2 regions of the Photorhabdus akhurstii genome follow, and region 1 is predicted to be linked to the other one. Evidence: predicted binding sites of a transcription regulator. Region 1 holds the regulator's gene; the other holds the start of a gene.
The links. Region 1 encodes CRP, which controls carbon source genes, mostly activating them, when cyclic AMP is high. Its sites were predicted from a motif close to ATGTGANNNNNNTCACAT; they were not measured.
Positions count from the first base shown of each region.

Region 1 (15,884 bases):
CAAGCAGCCGATATCGCCATTACACCGATAGTTGGGCCGGAAATTGTCACAGGTTCGTCACGTATGAAAGCCGGTACCGCGCAAAAGTTAATTCTGAATATGTTGACCACCGGCGCCATGATTCGTATAGGCAAAGTTTATAGCAACCTGATGGTGGACGTAGAAGCGACGAATGCCAAGCTGGTTGAAAGGCAGAAAAATATCGTTATGGCCGCCACAGAATGCAATCGTGAACAAGCAGAGCAGGCATTAACGGAATGTGATGGGCATTGTAAAACCGCCATTGTGATGATTCTGGCTGGAGTCAGCGCTCAACAAGCAAAGTCTTTACTGGAAAAACATCACGGTTTTATTCGACCGACGATCTCAGCCGTTCGGTAACGATTTCCCTGCTGAGAAGGAGTAATAAGATGGCTAAAATTAATCAGACAGTCATTGCCCAGATTCTTAAAGCTATCGGCAATGCGGATAATGTGGCGCAATGCGGTAACTGTATGACCCGTCTGCGATTGACATTGCATGATAATACTCTGGTGGATAAAGCCGCGTTAAAACAGATCCCCAATGTGTTAGGTATTATTGAAAGCGATGATCAGTTTCAGATTGTGCTTGGGCCGGGAAAAGCTCAAGCAGGGGCTGAAATAATGAATGAATTGCTAAATTCTTCTACTCCTACAACACAATCGAAACCAAGCGACACTGATTTAACCAATATTGCTTCTGCGAATAAAAAGCAACTTAAAGAGAAACAGGTAAGTGCGGTACACAAATTTCTGACCAAGTTCGCTACCATTTTTACCCCACTGATCCCCGGTTTTATTGCCGTTGGCTTGCTTCTCGGCTTTGCCACTTTACTCGAACAGATAGCTATTCAAGGCGTTAAACATCCTAATACTGTTTTGGTTGAAATCATCGGCTATATGAAAGTTTTCAGTAAAGGCATGTTCAGCTTTCTGAGTATTCTGATCGGTTATAACGCGCAAAAAGCATTTGGCGGTTCGGGAATAAATGGCGCCATTATCGCTTCGCTGTTTGTACTCAGTTATAACCCAAACGCCACCAGCGGTTTTTATTCCGGTATTTCCACTTTCTTTGGTTATGGCATCGATCCACGCGGCAATATTATCGGCGTTCTTATCGCCGCTATTCTGGGAGCATGGGTAGAACGGCAGGTTCGTAAGATTATTCCAGACAATCTGGATATGATCCTTACCTCGGCTATTACGCTGCTAATCGTGGGAGCAATCACCTTTATTATTATCATGCCATTGGGGAGTTATCTGTTTAGCGGCATGTCATGGCTATTCCTTCACCTTAACGGTAATCCTTTTGGTACGGCGATATTGGCCGGGCTATTTTTACTCGCGGTTATGTTTGGTGTTCACCAAGGGTTTGTTCCGGTCTATTTCGCACTAATGGACGCACAAGGCTTTAATTCTCTGTTCCCAATCCTGGCAATGGCGGGCGGCGGACAGGTTGGTGCGGCGCTGGCGCTGTACATCAAGGCGAAAAAAGATTCTCTGCTACGCACACAGATAAAGGGCGCCATTATTCCAGGCTTTCTCGGCATCGGCGAACCCTTGATTTATGGCGTCACACTCCCGCGGATTAAACCTTTTATCACCGCCTGTTTGGGTGGCGCCGCCGGTGGTTTCTTTATCGGTTTGGTAGCTTATTTAGGATTACCTGTCGGGCTGAATACGGTTTTTGGTCCATCGGGATTGGTTGCACTGCCGTTAATGACTTCCAATAGCGGTATTTTTGTCGGAATGGCCGTGTACGCCGCTGGACTAGCAGTTGCTTATATCAGCGGTTTTGTCATGACTCTGCTATTTGGCAGTAAAAATGTCGATTTAACCTGATGATAGTGAATGACTCCCTTCATTCGCTATTAACTCACTTTTTCATTGGTTCTATAATAATAACGCGGTTTGTCACCCAGAATCGTTGCTCGGTGCATAATCCTGCGCTGAGGCAGATAATCCGCGTTGGCGTAATGTTGAGTCACCCGGTTATCCCAGATAGCAATGTCATTCTCCTGCCAGCGCCAACGCACCTGAAATTCAGGTTTTGTGACATGGGCAAATAGAAAGTTCAAAATCGCTTCACTCTCCTTATCACTGAGACCAACAATCCGGGTAGTGAAACCTTCATTAACAAACAGCGCTGAACGACCAGAAACGGGATGTGTTCTGACAACCGGATGTAGCAAAGGCGGGTTTTTCTCTTTACCCGTTAGCCAGCGCTGATGTTGCTCTTTAGAACCACGATGCCGATGTTCAGGAAAAGACTTAGTGAAATCATGTTCCGCCTCAAGCCCTATCAGCAATGTTTTGAAAGGCTCTGACAATGCTTCGAACGCCGCGATGCCGCTGCACCACAAGGTATCTCCACCAAACGGCGGAACTTTTTTAGCCGCCAGAATGGCGCCCATCGGTGGTGTTTCAATGAAAGTCACATCCGTATGCCAGTTATCATTATCCGGCGGATTGTTGTCATGAGTATCCAAAACAATAATCTCTTCACTTTCTGGCGTATGAGGATAGACCGGGTGAATATGTAAATCACCAAATTGGCCTGCTAAATCACGTTGCTGTATTGGCGTAATAGGTTGATTACGAAAGAATAATACCTGATGCTTTAACAGCGCGTGATACAGTTGTTCAAACTGAATATCCGTCATCGGCTTAGTGAGATTCGTCTGTTCCACAAGCGCGCCAATATAAGGTCCTAACGGGACGATTTTCAGACGTTCATTCATGATTGTTTACCCCATGCCACGGCATTAAGTGACGTTGAATAGCCCGCAATCCCAACTCCAAGCCACATGCAATTAACGCAATTACAATGATTCCCGCCACCACCATGTCAGTTGCCAGAAACTCACCCGCCGATTGCACCATAAAGCCTAACCCTTGTGTGGCGGCAATCAGTTCCGCGGCCACTAAAGTCGACCAGCCAACACCAAGCCCGATACGCAGACCGGTCAACAGCTCCGGCAAAGCATTAGGAAGAATAACGTGTTTCAGTAGTTGCCAGCGACTAGCGCCCAACGCCTGTGCCGCCCTTATTCGCACTTGCTCAACATTTTGTACCCCCACCACGGTAGATAACGTCACCGGCGCAAAAATGGCTAGCCAGATCAGTAAAATCTTTGAGGTTTCTCCGATCCCAAACCAGATGACAATCAAAGGTAAATACGCCAACGGAGGAACCGGTCGGTACAGCTCAATCAAAGGGTCCATCACCGCTCGGATTTTTTCATTCAGCCCCATTGCTATTCCTACCGGAATAGCAATAGCTACCGCGGCTAATAAAGCCAGTAACATTCGGCTCAAACTGGCTGCCAAATGTTGCCACAACGTCGCCCCCATAAACCCTTGTTCACTGGCTGCGGTTATGAGTTGATGTACCACCTGACCCGGCGCCGGCAATAATACGGATTCAATCCAGCCGAATGTTGTCACTAGCCACCAGATAAATAATAAAGTAACAACGGTAACTAATCGCCATAGCACCCCGACAGGAATTGGTTTAAAACGTCTTTTACTATTTTTCAGCAGAGCCACCACACCGGCTTCCTGTTCCTGATAAAGAGTCATACCAAAGCCCTCCGGTATCTGAACACGCGTTCCAACACATATTCACGGCAGATAATAAAATTGGGATCAGATTTAATGCTGCGGCTACATTCTCCATTTGCAAATCGTCGGCCAAAGTCGAGGGTAATCCGTTCAACAATTCTTCCCGGTGAAGATCCCATTAAATAGAGATCAGTTGCCATAAATATGGCTTCTTCAATATCGTGAGTAATCAACAGACACTGTTTTTTACTGTCACGCCAAATAGTCAGCAACAGTTCCTGCATCTGTTCTCTGGTATAAGCATCAAGCGCTGCAAACGGCTCATCCAGCAGTAATAGTTGAGGTTCAACCGCCAATGCACGCGCAATACCCACCCGCTGTCGCTGGCCGCCAGACAGTTGCCAAATATATTTATCTTCATAATCACTCAAACCAACTTGATGAATGATCTGCCGAGCGGTCTCCAATCTCTGTTTTTTAGGCACACCGGCAAATTTCAGCCCCAAAGCCACGTTATCCAGTACCTTCAGCCACGGCATCAATCCTTCATGTTGAAACACCACACCACGCTCTACACCGGGGCCAGTTACCGGTTTACCATTCAGCCAAATATCACCGGAGAAAGGGGTGAGAAAACCCGCGATCAGATTTAACAAGGTTGTTTTGCCACAACCAGATGGCCCTAGGATCACCACAAATTGCCCGGCTGTCATATCAAAACTGATATCACGAAGAACTTCTTGGTCCTGATATCTGGCGGTTAAACCACTAATTTGTAGCATCGTTCCCTCCAGCCATTTTCGATGGAATGATCGCCTTGATAAATTTATCCGTCACATAATCCTGATAATTATCAGCAACCTGTGAAACTTTACCCTGTTGTTGCAGAAATCTAGCCGTATCACGAATCACTTTCGCCATTTCTGACTTTAATAAATTCAATTGCTGATCAGCATTCAGATAACGATTGGTGAGTATCCATTGACTGATTTTGTCTTCCGACAAGCCACTCAATCTCGATACCGCAGCAATATTCTTGTTATTTGCCAGCCATGTTTCAGGAGAAGTCAGATAGCGCTGATTTTCATCCAGTACACTTTTCACGAATATGGTGACCAATTCAGGATGTTGTTCCGCGAAATCATTACGGACAACCCATACGTCCAGCGTTGGCGCTCCCCATTGGGCAATTTGCGCTGCATCGGTCAGCACGCGGCCCGTTGCAGCTAATTCATTCACGGCCGGTAACCAGACAAAAGCGCCATCAATATCACCGCGCTTCCATGCGGCAACAATCGCCGGTGGTTGTAGGTTAATAATCTGGATCAGCTTTGGATCTATCTGCCAGTGATGCAATGCGGCTAACAGGCTGTAGTGGGCGGTGGAAATGAAAGGAACAGCAATTCGCTTGCCGATAAGCTGAGAAGGTTCAGTGATTTTTTGATTAACAATCAGCGCTTCCGATTGCCCTAACTGGGAAGCAATGAGAAAAATTTTCACCGGCAGTTTTTGGCTGGCAGCAACCGCTAACGGGCTGGAACCCATATTGCCTATCTGCACATCACCAGAAGCTAACGCTCGCAACACAGCGGAACCACTGTCAAATTTTCGCCATTGAACATCAGCACCCGATTGCCGGGCAAAATCGCCGTTATACTGAGCAACTTTTGCCGGCTCTGGTGAAGTTTGATAAGCAATCGTGACTTGCTGACTGTTCGCCTGAACAGCGGGAGCCAATAGCAAGAGCGCCAGAAAAAAAAGATAAACCACAAGAGCGGATCTACCCACTTAAACACCTCCAATGTCATAATTAAAGACGAGGTACATCAGAATAAGTATTGTAGATATTTGCCAAAGTAAAAAAGAATAAAATAGTATTTTCTATAACTAAAAACGCAATTAACTGTCTGAATTATCCAATCCAAATCAGTGGCACACAAGTTGCCGTTAATACTCCCATCATGATATTGAAAATAAACCAAGCATTGCGACTACGGAGTAACGTCCCTATCAATGAACCAAAACCCGCCCACACCATGCCGCCCAAGAAATTAATAAACATCACCGCGATACTGATCACGATGATGGAATAGAGGTAGTGATCACCGGCAATACTGTAGCTGCCAACCGCACCCACCCCCATCAGCCAGGCTTTCGGATTTAAAAACTGCAACAACCAACCTTGATACCACCGAACCGGCTTGATAACAGCGCTGTCTTTGGTATCCAGACGCCGGTAACTGGCCGTTGTTGTTTTCCATGCTAACCACAGCAAATAGAGGCTACCTGCTATTTTCATCACCGTGTGAATAGCAGGATAGACCAACAGCAATGCCGCTATTCCGAAAGCAGCCAGATATAAAATCGTCTGCATGCCCAGAACAACGCCAAAGAGCAACCCCAAAGAGCGGGTAAAACCGAAGTTAGCGCCCGATGAAGTCAGCAACATGTTGTTTGGACCCGGGGTAATGACAGAAATAAACAAGAAAGTCGTTAATGAAAAAATCAGGCTTGCTGTCATGAAGAGTTACCTTTCATCCTGAATATTGGCGTTTCCCTTTCACAGAAAATATCAGTATGTTATTCACCATACAAGATAACTAATCAATTTAACTCGAAACCATTATGACTGATATCTTTCGTCCTCTAACCGGAGCCAGTAATCCGCATGTGCAGACACTACTCCCGCGTCTGGTGCGGCGGTATCCTGAACTGCAACCATATTGGCAACGACTTAATTTACCGGATAACGATTTTGTTGATCTGGCGTGGAGTGAAGATCCCGCCAGCGCAACACATAAGCCACGGCTGATCCTGTTTCATGGTCTGGAAGGCAGTTTCCACAGCCCCTATGCCCACGGTTTGCTTCATATCTGCCGGGAAAAAGGCTGGCTTGGCGTTGTCATGCATTTCCGCGGATGCAGTGGTGAACCAAACCGCCAAAAGCGTCTCTATCATTCCGGCGAAACAAGCGATGCCCGTTATTTTCTGAACTGGTTAAAACAGACTTACGGTGATGCACCCACCTCAGCCGTAGGTTATTCAGTCGGCGGTAATATGTTGGCCTGCTATCTGGCAGAAGAAAAAACAAACGCCCAGATCAATGCTGCCGTCATTGTTTCCGCCCCTTTAATGCTGGCAGCCTGTTCCCTTCGGATAGAAAAAGGATTTTCTCAGGTTTATGAACGCTATTTACTTAATAGCCTGAAACGTAATGCCACCCGTAAATTATTACGCTACCCCGGTTCCCTCCCCATCAATCTGTCTCAGGTAAAAAGATTGAAACATATTCGAGAATTTGATGAAATTGTAACCGCAAGAATCCACGGCTTTAAAAATGCAGCGGACTACTACCGCCAGTGTAGCGCTCTGCCGCGTCTGCCTGATATTACTGTGCCACTGCTGATTATTCATGCTAAAGACGATCCCTTTATGACACCGGAAGTTGTTCCTGATCTCAAAATGTTACCCAAGAATATTGAATACCAAATGACAGAATATGGTGGACATGTGGGCTTTGTCAGTGGTTCGTTGAAGAAACCACAAATGTGGCTGGAACAACGCATCCCAAATTGGCTGTCATCTTATCTGGAGCAACCACAATGATTATTCCGTGGCAACAACTGGAGCCAGAAACTCTGTTAAATTTGATAGAGAGTTTTATCCTGCGGGAAGGCACTGACTATGGCGAAGATGAAAAATCGCTGGAACAGAAAGTCACTGACATACGCCGTCAGTTGGAACAGGGAGATGTTATGCTGGTGTGGTCTGAACTGCATGAGAGCATCAATATTGTGCCAAAAGAAATGTTCCATTCTTAACATTATGGAGTTTACTGTATGTCTGCCAAACATCCGATTATTGCAATTACCGGCTCCAGCGGCGCCGGAACCACCACCACCAGTTTAGCGTTCCGTAAGATTTTCCAGCAACTTAACATCAGTGCGGCACAGATAGAGGGAGATAGTTTCCACCGCTACACTCGCCCTGAAATGGATGCCGCAATCCGTAAAGCCAAAGAACAAGGCAGGCATATCAGTTATTTTGGGCCGGAAGCCAATGATTTTGGCATGCTGGAAAAAACCATGATTGACTACGGTGAAACCGGTGAAGGCCGCCGTCGGAAGTACCTTCATACCTATGACGATGCCGTCCCTTACAACCAGCTCCCCGGTACATTTACGCCGTGGGAATCTTTACCCAAGCAGACAGATGTGCTGTTTTATGAAGGCTTGCACGGCGGCGTTGTCACACCGCAACATAACGTTGCCAGTCATGTTGATCTGCTAGTGGGAGTCGTGCCGATTGTCAACCTTGAATGGATACAGAAACTGATCCGCGATACCGGAGAACGAGGGCACTCGCAGGAAGCTGTGATGGATTCCGTCGTGCGTTCTATGGATGATTATATCAACTACATTACGCCACAATTCTCGCGAACACATATCAACTTTCAACGTGTCCCCACCGTTGATACATCCAATCCATTTTCAGCTAAAGCCATTCCATCATTGGATGAAAGTTTTATCGTCATCCGCTTCCGTGATCTGACTCAAATTGATTTCCCATACTTGTTAGCCATGTTACAAGGCTCATTCGTTTCAAGCATTAATACCATCGTGGTCCCCGGCGGAAAAATGGGATTAGCAATGGAGCTAATTATGACGCCATTGGTACAGCGACTGCTGGAAGGGGGAAAAATTAGTTAATCAGCGCCTGAGATAAATCGAGAAAATCCGGCACTTAAAATTTACATCTTATATTATTCAGTTAAAAAAACAGGTAACTGAGATATTAGTTACCTGTTGTTATTTTCCAACCAAGAAATAATTTTTCAATCTATATCTTTAATTTCAAAACTGTGGGTAATTTCAACCGATTTCCCCAACATCAATGAAACAGAGCAATATTTTTCCGCGGACAACATGACGGCGCGTTCCACCGCTTTATCTGCTAAATCCTTACCCGTAACAATAAAATGCAGATTAATATGAGTAAACAAGCGTGGCGCCTCTTCACGACGGCGGGAAGTTAATTTTACTTCACAATCTCTTATGTCGTACCTGCCTTTCTGCAAAATAGAAACTACATCAATCGTACTGCAACCACCGGCTGCCATTAATACCATTTCCATTGGGCTTGGCGCCTTATCGCCGGCATTACCATCCATCATGACCTGATGACCGGAAGATGACTCCCCCAAAAGAGACAATCCTTCAACCCATTTTACCCGCGCTTGCATAAATACCTCTTAAGTCGTTCTTTGCATCCAAGCCTACTCTTTCAGTATTAAACTGGCAATCTAATGAGCGGTTTATTATGCTGAAACAATACAAGACGAGACAGAAGCCTTTTCCTGTGTTAAAAACAGAAGCGGGCCAAGTATATAGGTTAAGATCAATACGTAAGACTCAAATTTCAGATAACCTATATAAAACCCTTATCTGTCGGTTTTTCAACAAACTAATATGTTAAGCTAGTGTCTTTATAAGCCAGCCTGACGAGAAACTTTTAGATTCTCGTGTTATTTAGGCAGCGATAACAACAGAGGATGAAACGAATGGTTCTCGGCAAGCCACAAACAGACCCGACTCTTGAATGGTTTTTGTCACACTGCCATATTCATAAATATCCATCTAAAAGTACGCTTATTCATCAAGGCGAAAAAGCAGAGACGCTTTACTACATCGTAAAAGGCTCTGTTGCGGTTTTGATTAAAGATGAAGAAGGCAAAGAGATGATCCTCTCCTATTTAAATCAGGGAGATTTCATTGGTGAACTTGGATTATTTGAAGAGGGGCAAGAGCGTACAGCCTGGGTACGGGCCAAAAGCGCCTGTGAAGTGGCTGAAATCTCCTATAAAAAATTCCGTCAACTGATTCAGGTAAACCCGGATATTTTGATGCGTTTATCTGCCCAAATGGCAAACCGTTTACAAACAACTTCTGAGAAAGTCGGTAATTTGGCTTTCTTGGATGTTACTGGCCGGATTGCCCAAACTTTATTGAATCTGGCGAAACAACCAGATGCAATGACCCACCCGGACGGAATGCAAATCAAAATCACGCGTCAGGAAATTGGTCAGATTGTTGGCTGTTCCCGTGAAACGGTTGGTCGTATTCTGAAAATGCTAGAAGATCAAAACTTGATCTCCGCACACGGTAAAACTATTGTCGTCTACGGTACACGTTAACGCTTGATTAATCAGCGCATAATCCTGCGCTGATTTTTCTTGTACTTAATTACACCATCTGATTAATTGCCTGTTCCAGCCGTTCCATGCCCTGAGCAATCTCTTCTTCACTGATAATCAACGAAGGCGTGAAACGCAATACATCACCACCCGCACTCAACAACATCAAACCATTGTCAGCCGCTAGTTGCAGAATATCTTTTGCTTTTCCCTGATACGGCGCTTTGAGTTCCGCGCCAATCAGCAGGCCCTTTCCTCGGATTTCACCAAATATCGAATATTTCTGATTGATATCATTCAGAAAATTCACTATCAAATTATGGCGTTTTTCAACTCCCTCCAGAACCGCTGGTGTATTGATAATATCAAAAACAACATTTGCAACCGCACAAGCCAACGGATTACCGCCATAAGTTGTACCGTGAGTTCCCGGCGTCATCGCCAAAGCAATATTCTCTGTCGTCAGCATAGCGCTGATAGGAAAGCCATTTCCCAATGCTTTTGCTGTGGTAATGATGTCCGGCGTAACATCATAATGCATATAAGAAAATAGTTTACCGGTACGTCCCATCCCACTTTGTACTTCATCAAACACCAACAATACCTGATGCTTATCGCAAAGCTCACGCAACCCACGAATAAATGCCGGTGCTGCCGGAGTAACTCCCCCTTCTCCCTGAACAGGCTCCAATACAACAGCACAAGTATGGTCATCTATGACGGCCTTAACTGCGTCTAAATCATTAAAAGGCACATGAATAATATCCGCGGGTTTTGGCCCAAAACCATCAGCATATTTTGGCTGACCACCCACAGAGACGGTAAATAAGGTGCGACCATGAAAACCCTGATGAAATGCGATAATTTTGGTTTTATAGGGGCTGTGACGAGTAATTGCATAGTGGCGAGCCAGTTTAAATGCCGCTTCATTCGCTTCCGCGCCTGAATTGGCAAAAAATACCCGTTCAGCAAAAGTAGCATCAATCAGTTTCCGCGCCAGAATCAAAGCCGGTTCATTGGTGAAAATATTACTGATATGCCAAAGTTTCTCCCCTTGCTGCTTCAAGACATCCACTAACGCAGGATGACAATGGCCCAAAGCCACAACAGCAATCCCACCCGCAAAATCAATATATTCTTTCCCTTGCTGATCCCATACACGGCTACCTTGCCCTCTCACCGGAATAAACTGCGCCGGTGAATAAATTGGCAACATAACTTGATCGTATGTGTTTCTATTTACTGCGGCATGCCCCTTCATTTTCCCACCCGTTTTTTATATATACACCATTCAGAAGTGAAATCATAATCACTGAATATGCATAAAAAATCAAAGATGGGCAAATGAAAAAGGTGGATAAATGAAGAAATTATCGATATCTGGTTAATATCTCAGAAAGTTGCTCAGTAACTGGTGACCTTGTTCACTGAGAATACTTTCAGGATGGAACTGTACCCCTTCCAACGGTAGAGTGCGATGACGAATGCCCATAATTTCATCGACATTGCCATTATGCTGGCTCCATGCGGTGACTTCAAATGAGGCCGGTAATGTCTCTGCGGCAATCACCAATGAATGGTAACGCGTCGCGGTTAATGGCCGGTTAAGACCTTTGAACACACCTTGCTGATTATGGTGAATAGCAGAAGTTTTTCCATGCATCACTTCCCTGGCTTTTACCACGCTGGCGCCAAACGCCTGCCCAATTGCCTGATGCCCAAGGCAAACACCAAGAATCGGCAATTTATCCGAAAAATGAGAAATCGCCGCCAGAGAAATTCCGGCTTCATTTGGGGTACAAGGGCCTGGGGAAATCACCAAATGAGTAGGCATCAACCTCTCAATATCTTCAAGTTGCAATTCATCATTGCGCTTAACTAAAACATCTGTACCCAATTCACAAAAATATTGATATAAGTTATATGTAAAAGAATCATAGTTATCTATTATTAGTAACATAGGAGTCTATCCTACTCATTTTTATCGCTGTATTTGTTGCCCTGCCACTCCTGCAATTTGTTTATCCTGCACAACATGGCTCCAGGTAAAACGGCCTCGCGACAACGGGGCGGCTATCATAGCACATCAATATTTGTAGCATAGTATAACAAAATAGATGGCTATTTTTTCCTCAATCAACCTACTCTCATACCCTACAAAACATAGGCTCTATTTTGATATTCAATAAGTAAAGGTAATTGTTATGAAGACAAAACTGATTATAGCATCTCTTTTTTTACTGTCCTTCTCCACGCTGGCTGTGACTAAAACTGCCAACATTTTCTTCCCGGAAAAAGGGGTGGTTTGTGATAAAAAAGGAAAATATTGCGCTGATCAACAAGGGGTATCGATAAAATTAACCGAAAGGTATTTAGGGAAAAAAGCCGCAGGACGCCTGAAAAAAGAGTTTGGTGATGGGCAATATATTGACTTTTCATCTTACACTTTAAGTAATGGGGTACATTGTGAGAGTAAAGAGAAAAAATGTTACAAAGACAGATATTATCCACAAACCGAAGTAAATAAAGAATTTACCCAAAAGATGTATGAATAACGGCGAAACTGGCCTTCATTTAATGCAGGCCAGTTTTTCAATCTGATGAGAGTTAACTAGAAACTACCACAATCAAGATAATAAAATTAAGGAATAATCTCCGCAGATAGAATAACGACAGGCTTAACCGGTACATTCTGATATGGACCAACGTTTCCCGTTTTGACTTGAGAGATTTTATCCACAACATCCATGCCTTTTACGACCTTACCAAATACTGCATAACCAAAGTCACGCTGACCGTGATCAAGGAAAGCATTATCCGCTACATTAATAAAGAATTGACTGGTCGCACTGTCTTTATCGGCGGTACGTGCCATAGAGATAGTTCCGCGTAAATTACGCAGTCCATTATCTGCCTCATTTTTAATAGCGGCTTTAGTCGCTTTCTGCTGCAAATCTTTGGTAAAACCGCCACCCTGCACCATAAATCCAGGGATTACCCGATGGAAGATTGTATTGTTGTAATAACCCTCATTGACGTATTCAATAAAGTTTTTCGTTGTAATTGGTGCTTTCTGGTCATTTAATTCCAGTTCAATATTACCCTCCGTTGTGGTCAGCTTCACATAGGTTTCTCCCACAGCCAAAGCCAGAGGCGCCATTGCGCTCAGAGAACATGCAGTTACAAGTGCTACTAAAATACGTTTAAACATTCTGGGTTCCTATATTATTAAGGTCAACAACACAAATTAAATCAATTCTAATAATCTCTTCAACATCGTGCTCAATATTTACCTACATTTACGCTATCAATCGACGGGGGCTTTAAAGAAAAATTTATCCTTTCAATAATAGGTTAGATTTTATTTCACAAACCGGATCACCATCGATAACAAAATAGTAAGCTTGGTTCAACCCATCAGAAATATGTCATTATTTTTAATCCTGTCAACCAACAGTGGCTATCGGTATAATCTCCTTTGCCATATATTCAGTGCATTTCTCAGGGAGATAATCATTTTGACCATCAAAAACCACAACTATCATATGACCCGTTTTATCACGAGTGCGCCTGATATTCGCCATCTGCCTCAAGATATGGGCATTGAAGTCGCGTTTGCCGGTCGCTCAAATGCAGGTAAATCTAGCGCTCTGAATGCTCTGACAAAACAGAAAAGCCTCGCCCGTACCAGTAAAACCCCTGGCCGAACTCAACTCATCAATCTATTCGAAGTAGAAGAAGGTATTCGCTTGGTTGACTTACCGGGTTATGGCTATGCCGAAGTGCCGGAAGAGATGAAACGCAAATGGCAAAAAGCATTGGGTGAATATCTGCAAAAACGCGAATGTCTGATCGGACTGGTCGTACTAATGGATATCCGTCACCCATTGAAAGATCTTGATCAGCAGATGATCCAATGGGCAGTTGCAATGCAGGTACCGGTTATGGTGTTGTTGACTAAAGCCGACAAATTGGCGTCTGGCGCCCGTAAAAGTCAACTGAATAAAGTTCGTGACGCCCTACTGGCGCTTAATGGGGATATTCAAGTGGAATATTTCTCGACCCCGAAAAAAATCGGTATCGATAAACTACAACAGAAATTGGATATATGGTTCAGCCAGAAAGCCGTTCAAGTTGAAAACCATAGTTAATCCATCCTTTCTTTATACACTTACGTGTTAAATTCAGTTGAAAAAAATGCCCCAGTCAAAATTGACTGGGGCAGCTAATATTCAGCTAAATCCGATTACGTGAAGTAAAAGGTCTGAAAGATAGAACATCTTACCTCTGTACCCTACGCCAATAACTCTACCCTATTTTATTTCTTAGAAAAAGCCTTTTTGTAATTTATTTTCAGAAATTACCTCGATTCAGCCGGTAATTTTGTTCATTTTGACGCCATTAAATGTAGTTTAATTACATATTTATGCGATCTGGATCTAATATGCATTACATGGACAACAAATCAGTACTAATGAGTATAAAAAATATTACATTAGTTATGTTGACTTTACAGCAATACATGAACTTAAAACCGCCAAGTAACCTTTTCACATTACACTTATCTACCCTTTCATTCTGCAATTACCCAGCTACAAGATATCGGTCAAAGAAGGAGAAACCATAAGAGCCAAAACCAGGATTGAAATTGGATCACATAGAACCACAGATATTCCGAGATAATATCAGGGTAAAAACATGTGAGGATGACTCAAAAGAAGAAATTTATATGATTTATCTGATCCTTAGTTGCCATGCAAAAAAGTCATTATTAACGATGAATTCGAAACTTATGCGTAGGGAGGAAAGATGATTTATATAAGTATTATTTAAATGAATAAACTAAAATAACGTTAAAACAAAAAAATCTAATTTAGAAACAATCGTTGTATCTCCCCAGTTAGAAAACTAGGGAAACACGAATAAACTGGATACAATTTGTTTTATTTCAAATACTTAAACAAATACCAAACATAATATCACAGCTCATGAGAGCTTTGTTTTGCAAAAATATATCAGCCATACAATCATCTGATAGCTTTTTCTTATTACACTTTTCCACATTAACAAATTAATATTACTTAATTAAAGTAGCAATATAACTTAGCCCACAAAGGGTAAGTTTCACTGTACAGACTCCCTGCGGGCAAAGGTAAATCCAATACAACCTTATCAGGAGAGCAATATGAACCAACATGATAACTCATCACCGAATACAAGTAATGATAATAGTTCTTCTTGGGGAGGATATACACTTGAAGATAATTGGGAAGCTTATTGGAAAAAATATTCATTCGACAGCAATAACAGAGTGATTGCATCTACTCTCTCAGCAACTGCCATGCTATTGAAAAATGGCAGAGTCATCGCCTGGGGGAATACAATGTTTGGCGGCTATATTCCGCCTGAAATTGCTCAACTACGGGATATCGTCAGCCTGAGTTCAACCCTTTATGCTTTCGCAGCGCTACGGACGGACCGTAGTGTGGTTGTTTGGGGATATATCAACCCAATTTCACCCGAAATTACCCAACTAAAAGATATCGTCAGCCTAAGTTCAACCCCTTTTTATTTCATAGCGCTACGAGCGGACCGCAGCATAGTTGCCTTGGTAAGTACAATTCCACCCGAAATTGCCCAACTAAAAGATATCGTCAGCCTGAGTTCAACAACTTCTGCTTTCGCAGCGCTACGGGCGAACCGTAGCGTAGTTGCCTGGGGAGATCTGAGTTCCGGTGGTAATCTCCCATCCGAAATTGCCCAACTACAGGATATTGTTAGCCTGAGTTCAACAGGACGGGGATTCACAGCTTTACGGGCAGACCGTAGCATGGTTGCCTGGGGAGATCTGGGTTATAGTGGTAATATCCCATCCGAAATTGCCCAACTAAAAGATATCGTCAGCTTAAGTGTAGCTCACTATACATTCGCGGTGCTGCGGGCGGACCGTAGCGTAGTTGCCTTGGGAAGTAGAATTCCACCCGAAATTGCTAAACTGAACGATATTGTCAGTCTGAGTACGACAAATCAAGCATTCGCGGCGCTACGGGCGGACCGTAGTGTGGTTGCCTGGGGACTTCCGGATCATAATGTCCGTATCCCACCCG
Region 1 covers NZ_CP020335.1:418,752-434,635, reverse strand. The annotation lists gene murQ (N-acetylmuramic acid 6-phosphate etherase) at 1-381, shown strand, start outside; gene murP (PTS N-acetylmuramic acid transporter subunit IIBC) at 411-1,862, shown strand; gene tauD (taurine dioxygenase) at 1,892-2,761, opposite strand; gene tauC (taurine ABC transporter permease TauC) at 2,754-3,602, opposite strand; gene tauB (taurine ABC transporter ATP-binding subunit) at 3,599-4,366, opposite strand; gene tauA (taurine ABC transporter substrate-binding protein) at 4,353-5,372, opposite strand; gene B0X70_RS01845 (LysE family translocator) at 5,497-6,105, opposite strand; gene B0X70_RS01840 (hydrolase) at 6,210-7,190, shown strand; gene B0X70_RS01835 (YheU family protein) at 7,187-7,405, shown strand; gene B0X70_RS01830 (phosphoribulokinase) at 7,424-8,293, shown strand; gene B0X70_RS01825 (OsmC family protein) at 8,419-8,826, opposite strand; gene crp (cAMP-activated global transcriptional regulator CRP) at 9,145-9,777, shown strand; gene argD (bifunctional acetylornithine/succinyldiaminopimelate transaminase) at 9,827-11,038, opposite strand; gene B0X70_RS01810 (aminodeoxychorismate synthase component II) at 11,162-11,737, opposite strand; gene B0X70_RS01805 (YcgJ family protein) at 11,982-12,332, shown strand; gene ppiA (peptidylprolyl isomerase A) at 12,419-12,988, opposite strand; gene yihA (ribosome biogenesis GTP-binding protein YihA/YsxC) at 13,296-13,928, shown strand; gene spfP (small protein SpfP) at 14,010-14,057, opposite strand; gene B0X70_RS01790 (RCC1 domain-containing protein) at 14,963-15,884, shown strand, end outside.

Region 2 (15,884 bases), 280 kb from region 1:
AGCTCTTTTGACCATGAGTAATATATAATCCACTACCATCATCTACTTCAAATAGCTTCTCTATATTACCAGAAATACTCCCGTCAATGTCTAAAATGTTAGTTTTAGCTACAGGAGAAACGTCAGAACAATCTTTAGCAATATCAGCTAACTTTATCATTATCAATCACCTTGTAATAAATTTAAAATTTGTTTATTAATACGAACTTCTTTAACTAACTTACTTCCTGGACCTATACGAAAATCTTGGTCATAATCTTGCTTTTTATTTTCATACCCAAAGTACTCTTTAAATAAGTTAAGATAATAAATTTTACTATCCGGAGATATTTCTTGCTCAAGATTTAATGGATTATTTTCCATGCGAGTATTTAAATATACGAACTTAACTGATTCATATTTATTATCAATATAACTTAAAATAGTTTCAGCTTTTCCTTGAGCATTATTATGCGTTTTTAATGATTGGTATCTTTTATCTAAAGTAGATGACCAATTCTTTGTATCAACACAAATTAAATGTTTATCCGCCTCAATATAAAAATCAAACAATTCATAAGCTTTTTTTCCTATTTTTTCACTCAATAATTTAGGATCTATTGGCTGACAATTATGTTGTCTATCTAAAAGTAGGGTAAATAAATATTCACCAATATTCCCTTTGAGCAATGGAATGAAAAAAGGATGTGGAATGCAATCTTTAAACACATTCTTGCTTAGAATTGCAATTTCTTTTAAAAGATGTGTGACATGTTCATCTTTTCTACCATCAACTCGATTACCAATACCTGAAAATATCCATTCTTTAGGATGATATATTGAATAACCATGTTCAATATCCGTTAACGTTACTATCCCATCTTCAAGATTTTTAATACTTAACTTCAACTGTGGAGTAGTAGATATATCAATATATAATGCATCAACCGCCTCCATCATTGCCTGGTATTTTTTGACATGGGGATTTGATTTCAGTTTTTTTACATAACTTGATGGCGATATCAAACTTTCAATAGATCTAAGATGTTCATTGAATATAATCGCTTCGGCATTATCTTTCCTTGCAACGGAGAGCACCTCTGGAACAAAATCTTCAAAAAACTCTTTAAGTAAAGCCGAATTTCTAGCTATTTTTTCCTCAAATAATTCTCTCTCTTCACATGATTTAAAACTACACATCATTCTTTCTTTTTCGCATAGCCGCATAAAATGATGATTTAATAAAGACATACTCTCTAATATCGGACGATTTCTTTTAATTCGAGTAAATTGATTAAACAGAACTATTCCATCCTCTACAGCACTATCTGGAATAAATATCTCTGTATTTATCTTCGTATCTTTACGCTCAACACGACCAATAGCTTGCATTAAATCTTTTAGTTTAGAGATCCTATGTTCACGCATTAAGAACTGGTAATCTTCACCACTTGATAAATTGATATCAAAATCCTTTAGAAATTTTTCCTCATCTGAATCAGAACATTGTTTCATTAACAGCAGATAGTTTTGTAATGAGTGGAGTGTCCTATCATTTGTTTTTTCATCCTTAATGATTGCACTCCAGAATGGCGTACTCGTTAATACTAAACGCTCAAAATCTTCCTCAAATAAATCCCCACCTTCTTCTGGATAAGTAAGAAAATAATTTAACCCTGTACCGGCACTTTTATAAGAGGAGAGTAATACAATTTTCGTATTTTTATCCTTTATATGGATGAAGTCTCTAATATTACACTCTTTACGTAATTCCGCATCAAATAAAATCACACGTATCTTAGGTTTATTTGCAAAAGGTAAATACTCAAATATTTTCCATGAATTATGCACTTTTTTGATATTCTTAATTTTTACTTCTGTTCTGGAAAAATATTTTTTCAATTTGCGCTGAAAGCGGTTACTCAATGCCAAACTCATCGTATGCTTGCCTTGATAAGCAGCAAGGAGCATAGAACAAAGCTGACGTTCAAATTCTATTTTTTGATAGTTATTTAAACTCTTTTTAAAATTTTTATCCAAACCATAAAGTTCGTCCCTAAGAAAATTAAATTTTATTTTAAAACTCTCATCAAAATCCTTGCAAAAATCAAATAAAGGAAGATCTGAATTAAATACACCAAAGTCGATAGTTCTCAGTTCCGCTCGTTTATCCCGCAGAGAAGCCAATAACGCAATATCAGTACCACTTCGCTCAATGATTTGAATAGCTAAGTTATTTGGTTTACCCGCGCAAAATCGTCGCAAGAAATTACGATTATATTGCCCTGAATAAGTTTCAGCAAAACCTGTCGTCGCACTGAGACAAATTACGCTGTTTCTTGTGTTATAGAGACTACGGAGCAAAGCCACTTCGGGCTGCTCTTTAATAAGATCAAGAGTAAAATTTATATACGTGAGATGACTTAATGTTTCGTCTTGAAACTCTAATTCTTTCATCCGCTCTATGGTAAATACGGTTTTAGACTGAAAATATGTATAAAAGTGAGAAATCAACATTTCTTCCGACGCAGGATGTTCGAACATTTGTTTCAGTTCATTCCTGATTTTTCCTGCTTTCTGTATAAATTTATACATCAAAAAGTTTTGACTACTATCCCCCGCCTGTTTAAGTGATTTCGCAAATTGTGAACGACTGGAAATCTTCGCAGCAGCAGCCAGTACTACCATCGCAAGTTGATAAGTATCGTGAAGAGAAGGATTTTTATCTCGATTATCCGTAGAATAATATAGTTGACAACCACTTCCTCTATGCACAAATTCAATTTTCACTTTCTTTAGTGATTCTTCATTAAAAAAACGTTTAGGAGAAAAACTAAATACATTTCTGGTAATATTAATGACTTGTTCAATATCATCACCCTTAATTTGAACAAAATCGATATTACCAGAAAAAAGTTTAAGTAAAGACTCCAAGTTTTGTTCAATAGTGCCTTCTAAAGATAGCTCGCAATTTTTTTCCAAATACGCCTTGATATCATGAATAAATTCATTTTTCTCAGAGAGAAAAGGTAAATATGACATCTTAGTAACATCAATATCTTTCACTTGTTGTAATAGACGGTAAGTTACCGCAAAAACATGAACAAGTTGTACTTTATCATCAATTAAATTCACACTACGCGAATTTGAGAAAATTCGGTAAGCCTCATGTTCTTCATCAATCACTAATGTAAAACTGATATTGTGTTTTCTAAAATAGTTTTCGTCGTCGATCTTAAAAAACTCTGTCTTTAAATATTCAATCTGTTCTGCAACAGGAGATTCTAAAAAAGCACTTAATGTATTGTCCGTCAGTTTCTTTTTCCCACCAATTAAGTAATCAAAAGGTATCGATTTTACAATATATTTACCTAGCTTATTTATCCGTGGCATTTTAATCGGCCTGTCAAATTTGCTAGTCGTCGCCAGCAGAATACAAGGCGAAACCATCGCTGCCGCCATTGGTATACAATGAAAGATAATTTCTTTACGCAACAGTTCAATCTTATTCTCTGCTCCCATAATAGCAGGTAGATTAATGGCCGACTCTTGTCGGTTTAAAGCAGCCTCAGATAACTCATCAAGCACCCTCGTTAAATTAGATTTACACTTTTTAAGCTGATCTTCATGATCCTGAATAAGATCAGCGTCATCACCTTGCTGTTTTTGTATTAGAATTTGCTTTTCAATATTCTCTATCGTTTTAACAATAACAGCTAAATTATTGGCTTTCGATGCTAGCGGTGAGTTTTTCGCTCTTTTTTCCCATGTTAAATAACGTTTTTTATTCTCAATAATTTCTCCATTGCAATCTTCAACCCAGTTTACAAAGTTCAAGTCTCTCAGATCTTCCTGGCTGTAAAGACCAAGAAACTCAATGCCTTTTTTCTTCGCCTTTTTAATCAGTTTCTTGTCAAAATCAATCTGTGATTTCTGGGGAGTAACAAATAAAAAATTGGTAAAATCACTGTCTTTCGCATTAACAGTAACCGATTCAATGTAACGATTAAGTACTCCATAGCTCTTACCAAAACCCGTTCCGTCATTTGAAAATACCAGTGTTGGGTGATTATTTTGATATACGTTATACAACTCAGATAATTGAGATCTCAGTACATTAATGTCATCTTTAAGATGCTGTGGCGCTCTCTTATTCGCTAAATAATTAGCAAGGCTAGATTGTTCTAACTGATGAACCATGCCATATGGCTGATATTCCCCATCTAAGAGAATAATCAATTTTTGGCGATACAATTCTTGTATAATGTTTCTTTTCGATCGATTTAATTGCTGCGAAAAGTGAGCAACAACATCATTTACCAACCATCCCGCTCCAAAAAGTTGATTAGCTTCTAAAAACGCCTCTTTATCTCTCTTTGTTAACGTTTTATAAGATACACATAATGTAAAATCGTCTTTAGAAGCTGTTTTGTCTTTCATCGGCAAAGCGACTTTGCGTGCCTTATCTCTACTTCTTTGATATAGGAATCCCATCTTTGCAAGCTCAAACATAATTGCAATAGCTGTCGCCTCATCATGTTTAAGATCTTGTCTGATATCCTCCAAGATCTCAGCATGTTCATCAATAACACCATCTAATCTTTTAAATAATTCCAATTTCTCATACGCAATATCAAAAAGTTTTTCTTTTAAGGTTTCAGACCACCTCATTCATGAAGTCTCTTCTGTTTTATTTTTGCACGATCAAACTCTACACAAAATGCATATGATTTTCCAGAGTAAATACAGAGGACAGAAGAAAACAGGAGGATGTTATTTTAAAATCATAACAGAGTCTAAAAGTAAATAAGATGAAAATAGCTATCATCTTATTTATGGAATATTTTTAAAACCTGAATACTTCTTAGATTAATAACTAAGTTATCGAAGTATAATTTGCTGATAAAAATCATCGTTTTTATTCTGATTAGCTCCTGACTGTAAATTAAATGATTTTATTTACCTCACTCTTTAATAAATCGGGAAATCTAAACGTCTATACTTCTTAACATCTAAAATAAAACTAATATATTCCTTTTGGCTATATATGGTTGCTATTCATTCTTTCAAACAAATACATATACAGAGTTATCCTCCATAACTATCTGAATACAACGGATTATCTGGATATGATATGACCACATCACGCTCTGTTCTCGATATGATTGGCAATACCCCATTGCTGGAGTTAACGCATCTGAATACCGGTCCGTGTCAATTATTTATTAAGCTGGAGAATCAAAATCCCGGTGGCTCTATTAAAGATCGCGTCGCTCTTTCCATGATCGAGCAGGCGGAAAGACAAGGGTTACTTCAACCTGGTGGTACGATTATCGAAGCTACCGCCGGCAATACCGGCATCGGGTTGGCACTGGTCGCCGCCCTGAAAGGCTATAAATTGATTCTGGTTGTTCCAGATAAGATGAGCCGGGAGAAGGTGTTTCATCTGCGTGCACTGGGCACCGATGTACGTCTTACCCGTTCTGATGTCAGCAAAGGTCATCCAGAGTATTATCAAGATTACGCCCTACGTCTGGCGCGAGAGATCCCCGGTGCTTTTTATATCGATCAGTTCAACAATCCAGCTAACTCAGCAGCGCACACGACCACTACCGGACCGGAAATCTGGCAGCAAATGGACCACAATGTCGATGCAGTGGTGATCGGTGTCGGGTCCGGCGGTACGCTTGGCGGCTTGAGTCACTATTTCGCTCAAGTTTCGCCGGAAACTGAGTTTGTTCTGGCCGATCCAAATGGTTCTATTCTGGTGGACTATATCGAACACGGTAAATATGGTGAAGCCGGAAGCTGGCAGGTAGAAGGCATCGGCGAGGATTTTATCCCTCCTCTGGGCGATTTTAGTCGCGTACGCCACGCATACCGTGTCAGTGATGCAGAAGCTTTTTCCAGTGCCCGTGATCTGTTATTAAAGGAAGGTGTGCTGGCAGGCTCTTCCAGCGGTACTTTGCTCGCCGCCGCACTGCGCTACTGCCGTGCGCAGACCACTCCCAAACGTGTGGTTACGCTAGCATGTGACAGTGGAAATAAGTATCTGTCAAAAATGTTTAACGATTATTGGATGCTGGAGCAGGGATTCCAATCTCGTGCGCCGCAGCACGATCTCAGCGACTATATTACTTATCGCTATCAGGATGGCGCTACGGTTTTTATATCGCCAGAAGATACGTTAAGAACCGCTCATACCCGCATGCGCTTATATGAAATTTCACAATTACCGGTGCTGAAAGAGGAGCAAGTGGTCGGTATTATCGACGAGTGGGATTTAATGCATACCGTTCAGGCTGATCCACATAATTTTAGCCTGCCCGTTAGCCACGCTATGACTCATCAGGTGAAAACGCTGGATAAAAGCGCTTCTTTGCAACAATTGATGGCAACTTTCGACGCCGGACATGTGGCGCTGATCGTCGATAATGGCTGCTTTCTTGGGCTGGTAACTCGCACAGATGTGCTGAACGCATGGCGTCAGCAACTTAATTGATTTTTTAGGAATGATTTTATGACCAAGTTTGATACCAAAACTGTTCACGCTGGCTATACACCGGATCACACTGGCGCAATAATGCCGGCAATTTATGCAACTTCGACTTACGCCCAATCCGCCCCCGGCCAGCACACGGGTTATGAATATTCCCGCAGCGGCAATCCGACACGTGACGCTCTGGAAAGCGCGATAGCCGAACTGGAAAACGGTAGCCGAGGCTACGCTTTTAGTTCAGGGCTGGCTGCCAGTTCCACAGTGCTAGAACTGTTGGATAAGGATAGCCATGTGGTGGCCGTCGATGATCTGTACGGCGGCACCTATCGGCTACTCGAAAAAGTACGTAGCCGCACTGCCGGTTTGCGTGTCACTTACGTGGAAGCCCATGATATTACCGGCCTTGAAGCAGCCATTCGTCCCGACACAAAAATGATTTGGGTGGAGACGCCCACCAATCCGTTGCTGAAACTGGCTGATCTGGCGGCTATCGCACAAATAGCGCAACGGCACGGTATTATTAGTGTGGCGGATAACACTTTCGCCTCGCCGTATCTCCAGCGCCCACTTGATCTGGGATTCGATATCGTTGTGCACTCCGCAACTAAATATTTGAACGGTCACTCTGATGTGATCGCAGGGCTGGCTGTCGTCGGAGAAAATGCAGAGCTAGCAGAAAAACTTGGTTTCCTGCAAAACTCTGTCGGCGGCGTGCTCGATCCATTTAGTAGTTTCCTGGTATTGCGCGGAATACGGACACTCGCGCTGCGTATGCAGCGCCACATCGACAGCGCATCAAAGATCGCACACTGGCTGGAACAACAGCCTCAGATCGAAACCGTCTTCTATCCCGGCCTCGTTTCCCATCCACAGCATGAACTGGCGAAACGTCAAATGAAGGGTTTTGGCGGTATGATTTCTGTTCACTTAAAAGGTGATGATGATTATGCCCGCCGGTTAATTCAAGAGCTAAAGCTATTTACCCTGGCAGAAAGTCTGGGCGGGGTGGAGAGTCTGATCGGCCAACCATTTAGTATGACCCACGCGTCTATTCCATTAGAAAAACGCCTTGCTTCCGGGATTACACCACAGTTGATACGTATTTCTGTAGGTATAGAGGATGCCGAGGATCTCATCGCCGATTTAGCTCAGGCGTTGGAAAAAGCCGCTCAATAAAAGAGCAATGCCAGCCAATTTTTTCAACTGGCTGGCATTTAAATAAAAAGCGGCTCTTTTTATGCAATCAAAAGCAAATGTAGAACCGGATTATTTATCACCCAACAGAACAGACTCCAGGGCGATTTCAATCATTTCATTGAAAGTTGTCTGGCGTTCCTCGGCGGTCAGTTTTTCATGAGTACGGATGTGGTCAGAAACGGTACAGATAGTCAGCGCTTTTGCGCCATATTCAGCCGCAACACCGTAAAAACCCGCGGCTTCCATTTCTACGCCCAGAATGCCATATTGTTCCATTACATCAAACAGTTGTGGATCAGGTGTATAGAACAGCTCCACTGAGAAGATGTTGCCTACACGCACATTGATGTTTTTTGCTTTAGCCGCATCAACCGCGTTACGGACCAGATCGAAATCAGCAATTGCCGCAAAATCGTGATCTTTAAAACGTATACGGTTAACTTTGGAATCAGTACATGCCCCCATGCCAATAATTACGTCACGCAATTGAACATCTTGACGTACCGAACCACAGGAACCGACACGGATAAGAACTTTAGCGCCGAAATCGGTGATCAGTTCTTTCGCATAGATAGAGCAGGATGGGATACCCATACCATGCCCCATCACAGAAATCGGGCGGCCTTTATAAGTACCGGTAAACCCCAACATGCCGCGTACGTCGTTTACCTGCCGTACATTTTCCAGAAAAGTTTCAGCAATATATTTCGCACGTAATGGATCGCCAGGCATCAGAACAACGTCTGCAAAATCACCCATCTCAGCATTAATATGAGGCGTGGCCATATCAAATTCCTTATTTTTTTATTTAATGGTTATTTTAGTAGTCATACATGGCTGCCCAAAAGCAGCCAGTAAGTAGGTTCAGAGCATTGATTTGCCATATTCCATTGGCGACAGTTCAAAGTATTCAGAAACTGTCTGTCCAATATCAGCAAAAGTTTCACGATGCCCTAATGAACCGGGTTGTACTTTTGGTCCATAAATCAGCACCGGAATGTGCTCACGAGTATGATCAGTACCAGCCCACGTTGGATCACAACCGTGGTCGGCAGTCAGGATTAAAATGTCATCATCTTTCACCAGTTTCAGCATTTCAGGCAGACGACGGTCAAACAGTTCCAAGGCCGCCGCATAACCCGGAACATCACGACGATGACCATAAGAAGAGTCGAAATCGACAAAGTTAGTAAATACGATGGTGTTGTCACCCGCTTTTTCCATTTCCACCAGCGTCGCGTCAAATAGTGCATCGATGCCGGTCGCTTTTACTTTTTGTGTAATGCCGACATTCGCATAGATGTCGGCAATTTTACCGATAGAAACAACTTCGCCATTTTTCTCATCGACCAATTTTTTCAGCATGGTAGGAGCAGGCGGCTCTACAGCTAAGTCATGACGATTACCGGTACGCTGGAAGTTACCCGCCTTGTCTCCAACAAATGGACGCGCAATCACCCGACCAATATTGTAATCACCATCAGTCAACTCTTCACGGGCGATTTCGCACAGTTCGTACAGGCGATCTAAACCGAAAGTCTCTTCGTGACAAGCAATCTGGAATACCGAGTCAGCAGAGGTATAGAAAATCGGTTTACCCGTTTTCATATGCTCTTCACCCAGTTTATCCAGAATAACCGTACCAGAAGAGTGGCAGTTACCGAGATAACCGGGCAGATTTGCGCGTTCTACCAGTTTATCCAACAATGCCTGCGGAAAGCTGTTCTCTTCATCTTTGAAGTAACCCCAGTCAAACAGCACCGGGACTCCGGCAATTTCCCAGTGACCTGACGGTGTATCTTTACCGGAAGAGAGTTCACTGGCGTAAGCGTAAGCGCCAATAATGTCCGCGTCTTTATCCAAACCTACAGGGAAAGTTCCACAGGACTCCTCAGTCGCCTTACCCAAACCTAAACGGCTTAAGTTCGGCAAATACAGAGGCCCTTTGCGACCGACATCAGCATCACCACGGGCGCACGCTTCCGCGATGTGCCCCAAAGTGTTAGATCCTTTATCACCAAATTTTTCGGCATCTTCACTGGCGCCAATGCCAAAAGAATCCAATACCATGATGAATGTTCGTTTCATAAATTTTCTCCTGCGTCAAATCACACTAAAAATGCGAAAATGCCACCATTATCTAATAATAAGTATGGTTATTATTCGCCAATTTGGCGATAAACCATCGGTGTGGCTGGTTTGGCTTCTGTACCCAGAACGATAGCTTTACGTACTGCCTCCGCCGCTTCCTGCCACTCATTCTCATTGTTGGCATGAATAATAGCTAAGGGTGTACCACTATTAACTTCTGAACCCAGAGCAACGATATTACTCAGCCCCACGCTGTAATTAATGGGATCTGCGGCCTTACGGCGCCCTCCACCAAGGGAAACTACAGACATCCCTAGAGCACGGGTATCCATATACGTAATAAATCCATGCTGTTCAGCCAATACGGGTTTGCTGAAAACAGCAGTTGGCAAGTAGCTGTCATAACGCTCGACGAAATCGGTCGGGCCTTGTTGTGCAGCGACCATGCGACCAAAGATTTCGACTGCTTTGCCGTTATCTAAGACAGACTGGAGTTTATTGCGAGCGTCTTCACGGCCTGTTGCCAAATGACCGGATACCAACATTTCAACACCTAGCGCCATTGTCACTTCAAGTAAACGTGGATTGCGATTTTCCCCCGTTAGAAATCGAACAGCTTCACGAACTTCAAGCGCATTACCCGCGCTGGATGCCAGAACCTGATTCATATCCGTCAACAGCGCGGTCGTTTTACAACCCGCGCCGTTAGCCACGCTAACAATTGATTCCGCCAGTTGCTGTGACGCTTCATACGTTGACATAAACGCACCAGAGCCAACTTTGACATCCATTACCAGTGCGTCCAGCCCCTCAGCCAGTTTTTTGCCAAGGATAGAGGCGGTGATCAAGGGAATAGAATCCACCGTCGCGGTAATATCGCGAGTTGTATAGAAGCGTTTGTCTGCCGGCGCCAATGAATTAGTCTGGCCGATAATCGCCACGCCAACATCCTGAATAATGTCACGAAAACGCCGCTCATCAGGAAAAATATCAAACCCCGGAATCGCTTCCAGTTTGTCCAGCGTTCCCCCGGTATGGCCTAAACCACGACCGGAAATCATCGGAACATAACCACCGCAGGCCGCCACCATCGGGCCAAGCATCAGGGAGGTCACATCACCAACACCGCCGGTCGAATGTTTATCCACAATCGGGCCGTTCAGATTCAGGCTTTGCCAGTTCAACACGGTACCGGAGTCACGCATAGCCAACGTCAGGGCGACACGTTCTTCCATCACCATATCCTGAAAGTGGATAACCATCGCCAGCGCGGCAATTTGTCCTTCGGAAACGGTATTGTCACGCACGCCATTGATGAAGAAGCGGATCTCTTCTTCGCTCAGTGGATATCCATCACGTTTTTTACGGATAATTTCCTGTGCCAGAAACAAAGCATTCTCCTAATCATGATTAAAATCGGGAAAAACTCAGTGGTTACGCACCAACCGATGCAGTATACGATTCTCAGTAATTACTGCTTTGCTCTTGATTCTGATGCCCCAGAGTGGTTAGCAAACTGCCCAACAAGCTGGAAGCCCCAAACCGGAAATGACGGGCATCAGCCCATTTGCCACCCATAATATGATCAGCTAATGCCAGATATTGTGCAGCCTCTTCCGCGGTACGCACGCCACCAGCCGGTTTGAAACCAACTGTTTCACCCACGCCCATCTCATGAATCACCTTCATCATGATTTCAGCACTTGCCAGAGTGGCGTTAACCGGCACTTTCCCCGTAGAGGTTTTGATAAAATCCGCACCCGCGTTGATTGAAATTTCAGACGCCTTACGGATCAGGGATTCCTCTTTTAGTTCACCGGTTTCAATAATGACTTTTAGCAACACCCCCGCTTCTGCGCAGGCGGCTTTACACGCTTTTACCATGTCAAAACCGACTTGTTCATTACCGGCCATCAATGCACGGTATGGAAAAACCACATCGACTTCATCAGCGCCATAAGCGATAGCCGCTTGGGTTTCGGCTAAAGCGATATCAATATCGTCATTGCCGTGTGGGAAGTTTGTCACTGTTGCAATGCGGATTTCAGGTGTGCCCTGTTCACGTAATACCTTACGCGCCAAAGGAATAAAACGAGGATAAATACAGATAGCCGCGGTATTACCCACCGGGCTTTTCGCCTGATGGCAAAGCGCCGTCACTTTTTCATCGGTATCATTATCATTGAGTGTCGTTAAATCCATCAAACTCAGCGCACGCTGCGCTGCTGCGGTTAAATCGGTCATAAAACTCTCCAACGTTATTATCGCGGCCAGCTTCTGCTAGAACCACACATTCTGTTAAACGATTGTTTGTTGGCGAGCGGACTTGTTCCCTAAAGATGTCGCGATAGTATGCCTACCACGACGATTGAATTCCTTTTCACCGCACTATGCTCTCTTCGGCTTATGGTCCTTAATGCGAGCCTCGCCTTGATCCTTGAAATTTGGCATATCTTATATTTGAACATTTCAACGTTCAAAAAATTGTGCTAACAATCACACTAACTACATGTAATTTGCAAGATAATAATTTCAAATGTGATTTTTATCACATAAGACTATATTTATCATGGGATTTACCGGCAAATCCAACTTACTTATCGTCAAATAATACACGACAAAAAATATAACTCACGAATTAAGGATAAACCGGTAGGAAAATAGATTGCAGGCGGGATTATCCCACCTGCCTATTTCAACAACGTTACAGAGCCAGGAAAAAGCCTGCGATAGTTGCACTCATTAAGTTGGATAATGTGCCCGCTATAATGGCTTTCATTCCCAAACGAGCAACATCTCCGCGGCGGCTCGGCGCCATACCGCCCAAACCACCTAGCAGGATAGCAACGGAAGAAAGGTTAGCGAAGCCACACAATGCGAAGGAAATAATTGCTTTGGTGTGATCTGACAGCACCTGCAAACCAGCGGCCGCAACCACATCATCCGGTTTCAAATATTCACCGAAGTTCATAAAGGCAACAAATTCGTTCACAACCAGTTTTTGACCGATGAAAGAACCCGCAACGGTTGCTTCATTCCACGGAACACCAATCAGGTAAGCAATCGGCGCACAAATCCAACCCAACATCAGTTCAAGAGAAAGTTGTGGATATTTAAACAAACCACCGATACCACCGAGAATACCATTTAACAATGCAATCAGGGCCACAAACGCCAACAACATTGCACCGACGTTCAATGCCAATTGCATACCAGAAGCGGCGCCAGAAGCGGCTGCATCAATAATGTTAGCAGGACGTTCCTCTTCAGAAACCAGTGACATTGCATCAACGGTATCAGATGTTTTTTCAGTTTCAGGCACCATTAATTTAGCGAACAACAGGCCGCCTGGCGCCGCCATAAAGGAAGCCGCAATCAGATATTCCAAAGGAACACCCATTGATGCATAACCCGCCAGTACCGAACCCGCAACGGATGCCAGACCACCACACATTACCGCAAACAGTTCAGATTGAGTCATAGTAGCAATATAAGGGCGAACAACCAGCGGCGCCTCAGTTTGGCCCACGAAAATATTGGCTGTCGCAGACAAAGATTCTGTACGTGAAGTGCCGAGAATTTTTTGCAGACCACCGCCCAATATTTTGATAACTAGCTGCATAACGCCAATGTAGTACAACACAGCGATCAATGAAGAGAAGAAAACAATAATAGGCAGCACACGCAGGGCGAAAACAAATCCCCCGCCACCAAACAGTTCAAACATTTTGGGGGAAACTAATCCACCAAAAATAAAATCCATTCCTTTCTGACCATATTGGATAACACTGGAAACTCCCTCAGACATCCCTATTAATATCTTCTTACCTGCGGGAACATAAAGTACGAAAGCACCGATAGCGACCTGAATCAAAAAGGCGCCAAGGACAGTACGAAGTTTAATAGCACGATAATTACTGGAAAAGAGTACTGCGATCAAGATCAGCACTGCCATCCCGACCAGGCTCATAAGGAGTTGCATTGGAAGAATCCCTGTTCACTTAATAATAAATTAAATATGCCAGTTGAATGTAAATCATTCACTGACGATGAGTCGGCGCTGATTATACTCAGTCATCGGAATGAACAAGCTATTGACATCACAAATATCTACTGAAAAAAGCGATAAAAAAATGATAAATGTGATGCAAATCACACAAATTACAAAAATAATCTGCAATGAATAATCTAATCTCGGAATGGCAAAATAATCGACAATTAAGGAATAATTATCAGGTAAGCGCAATTAAAGGATAGTCGTTATGAGCCGCAGACAACAACTCTGCCATATATATTCATATCTATAGATAAGCAGACACAGCAATGTTTCAAGATAAATCTAAGAAAAGAAGCCCATATTTAAATTACGAGTGATTCTTCTATGGAGATAACAATTTATTTTTTTGAATAACAATCAAACGGTTGTATAAAAACAATTAATTCAATATCTTTAGGTAAGTGAAAATAATGAAAGTTACTATTTTAGAAGAGCGCTTGAGAGCGTTTTTAAAACAGCGACTCACACATTCTAATGATAATGCTCATGATATTGGGCATCTGATCCGTGTCGCAAATAATGCGAAAAGAATCATGGAGAAAGAAGGAGGTGAGCCTTTAATCATCATTGCCTCAAGTTACTTACATGACATCGTGTCATTACCAAAGAATCATCCAGAGAAAAAACAGTCCTCAAAGCTTGCAGCACAGGAAGCCGCCAGAATTCTGTCTACTGAATTTCCAGAGTTCCCAAAAGAACTTTATGATGCGGTAAAACATGCCATTCTAACCCATAGCTATAGCGCAGCCTTAACTCCAGAAACAATAGAAGCGAAGATACTCCAAGATGCAGACCGATTAGATGCGCTAGGAGCCATCGGACTCGCCAGAGTATTTTATGTAGCAGGTATGCTCGGCCACGGGCTTTTTCACCATGATGATCCCTTTGCGCTTAATCGCCCCTTGGATGATAAATCCTATGCAATCGATCACTTTCAGACCAAGCTATTGAAGCTCCCTGAAAAGATGAACACCACCGAAGGCAAGAAGATCGCACAATCGAACGCCCAATATTTGGTTGATTTTTTGAGCAAACTCTCAAGCGAAATTAAAGGCGACTTAATTTAATGGATTAATTTTTTAATCAATATTTCTATCGCCCTTGTGGGAATAAGTTATCTGCCATGAAATCGACAAAAGCTTTGACTTTGGGGAGTACCCAGCGGTTAGATGGCCATAGGACACGGAAAGTACTCGAAGTATCAGACCATTTATCCAACACGGCCAACAATGTACCGTTGGCTAATGCTTGTTTAACGGTAAAATCAGGCAAACAGGCGATGCCGTGACCTTGAAGTGTCATGTAAAGTAGTGTTTCGACATGATTGCAGGTCATCTTTGCTTGAAGATGTATATCTACCCCGGATGCTCCTAAGCATAGCGGCCATTTTTCCAAAAGATTGGTTGTTGGAAACCGGTGCATCAAGCATGCATGATGGAGTAAATCTTTAGGTTGTGATGGCTTACCATATTGTGCAAAGTAACTGGGAGCGCCAACGTATAAAAAACGGCTAGATCCGATACGTTTGTTCATCAGTCGTGAATCATTGAGTTCTCCTGTTCGCACCACGGCATCAAACCCTTCATCAATGACATCCACAAGTCGATCACTAAAGTCCAAATCCAATTCTATTTGTGGATAACGCATAGTAAAGGCTGACAATACGGGCAGCATCAAGCTGCTGACTAGCGGCAGACTCACCCGCAAGCGGCCTTGAGGCGCAGAGATAGAACTCAATAATTCGTTTTCCGCCGAGGTGATTTCGTCCAAGATGCGTTTGCAACGTTCAAGGAATAGAGTGCCTTCTGTCGTTAAACTGACGCTACGAGTGCTGCGTTGGAGCAAGCGTACACCTAACTTCTCTTCTAACCGGGAGATGCTTTTACTGATGGACGAAGGGGATAGCCCAAGTTGATTGGCTACGGCAGTGAAGCTACGAGCTTCGGCTACACGAATGAAAATCATGAATCTACTCAAACTATTCATCTGGGTTTCCTGGGCTTTTTTACATCACGATTAATGACAAAATAGTCACTTCAGAAATGATTATAAGCCTATTTA
Region 2 covers NZ_CP020335.1:701,015-716,898, reverse strand. The annotation lists gene B0X70_RS03100 (hypothetical protein) at 1-160, opposite strand, end outside; gene B0X70_RS03095 (hypothetical protein) at 163-4,650, opposite strand; gene B0X70_RS03090 (pyridoxal-phosphate dependent enzyme) at 5,114-6,481, shown strand; gene B0X70_RS03085 (trans-sulfuration enzyme family protein) at 6,500-7,654, shown strand; gene deoD (purine-nucleoside phosphorylase) at 7,745-8,461, opposite strand; gene deoB (phosphopentomutase) at 8,540-9,763, opposite strand; gene deoA (thymidine phosphorylase) at 9,835-11,157, opposite strand; gene deoC (deoxyribose-phosphate aldolase) at 11,231-12,010, opposite strand; gene B0X70_RS03060 (NupC/NupG family nucleoside CNT transporter) at 12,471-13,736, opposite strand; gene B0X70_RS03055 (phosphohydrolase) at 14,234-14,890, shown strand; gene B0X70_RS03050 (LysR family transcriptional regulator) at 14,916-15,809, opposite strand.
Region 2: B0X70_RS03060 (NupC/NupG family nucleoside CNT transporter) is a predicted target of CRP. The motif match lies at 13,907-13,924, and genes of this name have one in related genera.